DNA from 2 places in the Streptomyces sp. NPDC001634 genome. Region 2 is predicted to be linked to the other one. Evidence: riboswitches for the same ligand, from Rfam matches in the RefSeq annotation. Region 2 holds a riboswitch; the other holds the start of a gene.
What was found. Region 2 has a riboswitch for ZMP and ZTP ahead of ABT186_RS34530 (glycine hydroxymethyltransferase). Riboswitches for the same ligand answer to the same signal wherever they lie in the genome.

Region 1: another riboswitch for ZMP and ZTP. It lies ahead of ABT186_RS11855 (bifunctional 5,10-methylenetetrahydrofolate dehydrogenase/5,10-methenyltetrahydrofolate cyclohydrolase); the one in region 2 lies ahead of ABT186_RS34530 (glycine hydroxymethyltransferase).

The regions. Positions count from the first base shown of each region.
Region 1 covers NZ_JBEOZU010000014.1:77,812-80,004, forward strand. The annotation lists gene ABT186_RS11845 (hypothetical protein) at 1-47, opposite strand, end outside; gene ABT186_RS11850 (nuclear transport factor 2 family protein) at 220-585, shown strand; ZMP/ZTP riboswitch at 872-959, shown strand; gene ABT186_RS11855 (bifunctional 5,10-methylenetetrahydrofolate dehydrogenase/5,10-methenyltetrahydrofolate cyclohydrolase) at 981-1,829, shown strand; gene ABT186_RS11860 (CU044_5270 family protein) at 1,830-2,193, opposite strand, start outside.
Region 2 covers NZ_JBEOZU010000069.1:30,299-32,491, reverse strand. The annotation lists gene rocD (ornithine--oxo-acid transaminase) at 1-778, opposite strand, end outside; ZMP/ZTP riboswitch at 891-985, shown strand; gene ABT186_RS34530 (glycine hydroxymethyltransferase) at 1,018-2,193, shown strand, end outside.

The sequences.
Region 1 (2,193 bases), on a different contig from region 2:
CCGACGGCGAGACCAACGGCGGCGACGATGCGTCGTGTTGAGATCATGCCTTCAGCAACGGCACCGGGCCGCGGGCGGTCACGGGACCCGGCGCGCGCTCACCCGGGAGGTGCACAGGTCCGGCTGCGCTTGCCGAGGGCACTGCACCGGGGGGAGGCTCGAAGGAGAGGCCTTCGCGGCCCGCCGCCCCCGGGCCCGCGGCCTTGGAAGGAGGCCATCATGGGCACCGCGCCGGCCACCGCCTTCGACACGGAAGCCCTGCGCCGAGGCATCGAAGGACGCGATGCGGCGGCTCTGCTGTCGCTCTACACGGACGACGCGGAGATACGCGTCGTCGACCGCAACACCCAGCCCAGCCACCCGAAGATCGTCCACGGCCGGGACCAGGTCGGTGAGATGCTCAACGACATCTACAGCCGGGACATGACCCACCACCTGGACCGGTGTGTCGTTCAGGGCGACCACGTCGCCTTCACCGAGTCGTGCGAGTACAAGGACGGCGTCCGGGTGCTGGCGAGTTCGATGGTGTCGTTGCGGGGCGGCAAGATCGCCCGGCAGATTCTCATCCAGGCGTGGGACGAGTAGGAAGGCACCGGCCATGAGGGTCCAGGTCAGCTCGCGGCTCTCCTGGACCTTCTCTGCAGGGGCGGCACTGGGCCGCCAGGGCCGGACCCGGCGGCCACGGCCGGTCACCGCGGCAGCTCTGCGAGCGTCCGCCTCACTTCTGCGGTCAGTGCTTCGAGCAAGGCATGCTCACCCTTGTCCTGCGCCACGGCGTGCCGCTCGAAGGCGTCGTGGCCGGCATCGGTGACTCGACGAGCCCGGCGACGACAGCCGCTTGGACCTGGACTTCCTGTGGCCGCGGTACGATCACCCCGGCCGTGACTGGCGCTGAGGTGGAGCACCACCGGGGAGCGGCCCGGCATCTGCCGTCTCAGCCGCGCGCCTGGGCGATTTTCCACAACGCTCAGGAGTGGCTCATGACCCAGGCCAGGCTCATGGACGGCACCGGTCTCGCCCGGCGGATCGTCGAGGAGACGGCCGCGCGCGCGGCCGACCTGACGGAAGGCGCCGGGGTCACGCCCTGTCTCGCGACCGTGCTGGTGGGCGAGGACCCCGCCTCCGTGACCTACGTGCGGATGAAGCAGAACCGCTGCCGCAGGGCCGGTATCGCGTCGCGGCACGTGGGTCTGCCCGCCGCGACCACGACGGCCGAACTCGTCGACACCCTCACCGCGCTGTCCACCGACCCGACCGTGCACGGCATCCTGCTCCAGCACCCGGTGGGTGAACACATCGACGAGCGGGCGGCGTTCGAGGCGATCGCGCCCGAGAAGGACGTCGACGGCGTCACCCTCAGCTCGTACTCGGCGATGAGCTTCGGACTGCCCGGCTTCCGGTCCTGCACACCCGGCGGCATCATGCGACTGCTCGACGAGTACGACGTCGACCCGGCCGGGAAGCGCGCGGTCGTGGTGGGCCGCAGCGCGATCCTCGGCAAGCCGGTCGGCATGCTGCTGCTGGGCCGCGACGCCACGGTGACGTACTGCCACTCCCGTACCGCAGACCTTTCGTCGGTCGTCCGGCAGGCGGACATCGTGGTGGCCGCGGTGGGGCGGCCCCGGCTGATCCGCGGCGAGGACGTCAAGCCCGGTGCCGTGGTGGTCGACGCCGGGTACAACCTGGGCAATGTCGGCGACGTCGACTTCGACACCGCCGTCACCCGGGCCGCACTGATCACCCCGGTGCCGGGCGGCGTCGGCCCGATGACGATCGCCACGCTGCTGGAGCAGACCGTCACCGCGGCCGAGCGGCAACTCGGGCTGTGATCACCGCATCCAGGCGCTGTACCCCAGCACCTCACCGGTCCTGAGCCCGAACTCGGGCTCGCCCTTGGTCGCGGTGGTCTCCAGCCCGAGTACGGCGCCGGTCACCGGATCCAGGATCAGCATCCGGCGATCGGCGTGGCCGGTGTCGTAGAAGACGTACGCCTGCCCCGGGCGGCCGAGCCGGTCGGTGACCGCACCGACCGGACGCAGACCCTTCGCGTCGGCGAGGACGCGCAGCAGGGCGACGTCCTCGCGCGATCCCAGCGTCCAGTTGTCGAGCAACTCGGAGACTGCTTGAAGGAGTTCGGGCGTGCCGTTGACGGTCGTCGTGGTGTCGATCTCCTCGAGGTAGGCGCGCAGGGCG
Region 2 (2,193 bases):
CGCCGCCGAGCGCCTTCCCGAGCACGTACATGTCCGGTACGACGCCCTCGTGCTCGCACGCGAAGGTGCGTCCCGTCCGGCCGAGGCCCGACTGGATCTCGTCGGCGACGAAGAGCACGTTCCGCTCCCGGGTCAGCTCCCGCACCGCCGGCAGATACCCGGCCGGCGGCACCAGCACCCCCGCCTCGCCCTGGATCGGCTCCAGCAGCACCGCCACCGTGTTCTCCGTCAGCGCCCCGCGCATCGCGGTCATGTCCCCGTACGGCACGATCTCGAAGCCCGGCGTGTACGGGCCGAAGTCCGCGCGTGCCTCCGGGTCGGTGGAGAAGCTGATGATCGTCGTCGTACGGCCGTGGAAGTTGTTGCCCGCGACCACGATCTTCGCCATCTCGGCGGGCACCCCCTTGACCCGGTACCCCCACTTCCGGGCCGTCTTCACCGCGGACTCCACGGCCTCGGCGCCCGTGCTCATCGGCAGCACCATCTCCATGCCGCACAGCTCGGCCAGCTGCGCGCAGAAGTCGCCGAACCGGTCGTGGTGGAAGGCGCGTGACGTCAGCGTCACCCGCTCCAGCTGGGCCTTGGCCGCGTCGATCAGCCGCCGGTTGCCGTGCCCGAAGTTCAGCGCCGAGTACCCGGCCAGCAGATCCAGGTACCGGCGCCCCTCGACGTCGGTCATCCACGCCCCGTCCGCCGTGGCCACGACGACCGGGAGGGGGCGGTAGGTGGGTGCGCTGTGGGCCTCGGCCGCGGCGACGAGGGTGTCGGTGGTACTCACGGTGCTCCCCTTCCGGCCGGACGACGGGATGTGCTCCCCTTCCATCCTCGTTCCATCCTCGCTCGCATGGTGGACGGGGGAACAAGGCGCCGCGGCGCGCCCGGTAGGCTGATCACCGGGCCGTGACTGGCGCGCTTGGGATGGGACCGACCATCGGGGAGCGGCCCGGAGTCAAGCGATTGTGAGCCGTGCGCCTGGGCCAACCGTGAACGCTGTACGCACGTCGTCCGGAGGTCCCCATGCCAGAGCAGCCTCTCTCCACCGAATCCACCGCCTTCCGCGCCGCCCTCGACGTGATCCGAGCGGTCGAGCCGCGCGTCGCCGACGCCATCGGCCAGGAGGTCGCCGACCAGCGCGAGATGCTCAAGCTGATCGCCTCGGAGAACTACGCCTCCCCGGCCACCCTCCTGGCCATGGGCAACTGGTTCAGCGACAAGTACGCCGAGGGCACCGTCGGCCGCCGCTTCTACGCCGGCTGCCGCAACGTCGACACCGTCGAGTCGCTCGCCGCCGAACACGCCAAGGAGCTCTTCGGCGCCCGCCACGCCTACGTCCAGCCGCACTCCGGCATCGACGCCAACCTCGTCGCCTTCTGGGCCGTCCTCGCCCAGCGCGTCGAGACCCCCGCCCTGGAGAAGGCGGGCGTACGCCAGGTCAACGACCTCTCCGAGGAGGACTGGGCGGAGCTGCGCCGCGCCTTCGGCAACCAGCGCATGCTCGGCATGTCCCTGGACGCGGGCGGCCACCTCACCCACGGCTTCCGCCCGAACATCTCCGGAAAGATGTTCGACCAGCGCTCCTACGGCACCGACCCGGCCACGGGCCTGATCGACTACGAGGCGCTGCGCACATCGGCCCGTGAGTTCAAGCCGCTGATCATCGTGGCCGGCTACTCGGCCTACCCCCGCCTGGTGAACTTCCGCATCATGCGCGAGATCGCCGACGAGGTCGGCGCCACCCTCATGGTCGACATGGCGCACTTCGCGGGCCTGGTCGCGGGCAAGGTCCTCACCGGCGACTTCGACCCGGTCCCGCACGCCCAGATCGTCACGACCACCACCCACAAGTCGCTGCGCGGCCCGCGCGGCGGCATGGTCCTGTGCGACGACTCCCTCAAGGACCAGGTCGACCGCGGCTGCCCGATGGTGCTGGGAGGTCCGCTCCCGCATGTGATGGCCGCGAAGGCGGTGGCGCTGGCGGAGGCCCGGCAGGAGTCCTTCCGCGACTACGCCCAGCGGATCGTGGACAACTCACGCGCGCTGGCGGAGGGCCTGATGCGCCGCGGCGCCACGCTCGTCACGGGCGGCACGGACAACCACCTCAACCTGATCGACGTGGAGACCTCCTACGGCCTCACCGGCCGCCAGGCCGAGTCGGCCCTGCTGGAGTCGGGCATCGTCACCAACCGCAACGCC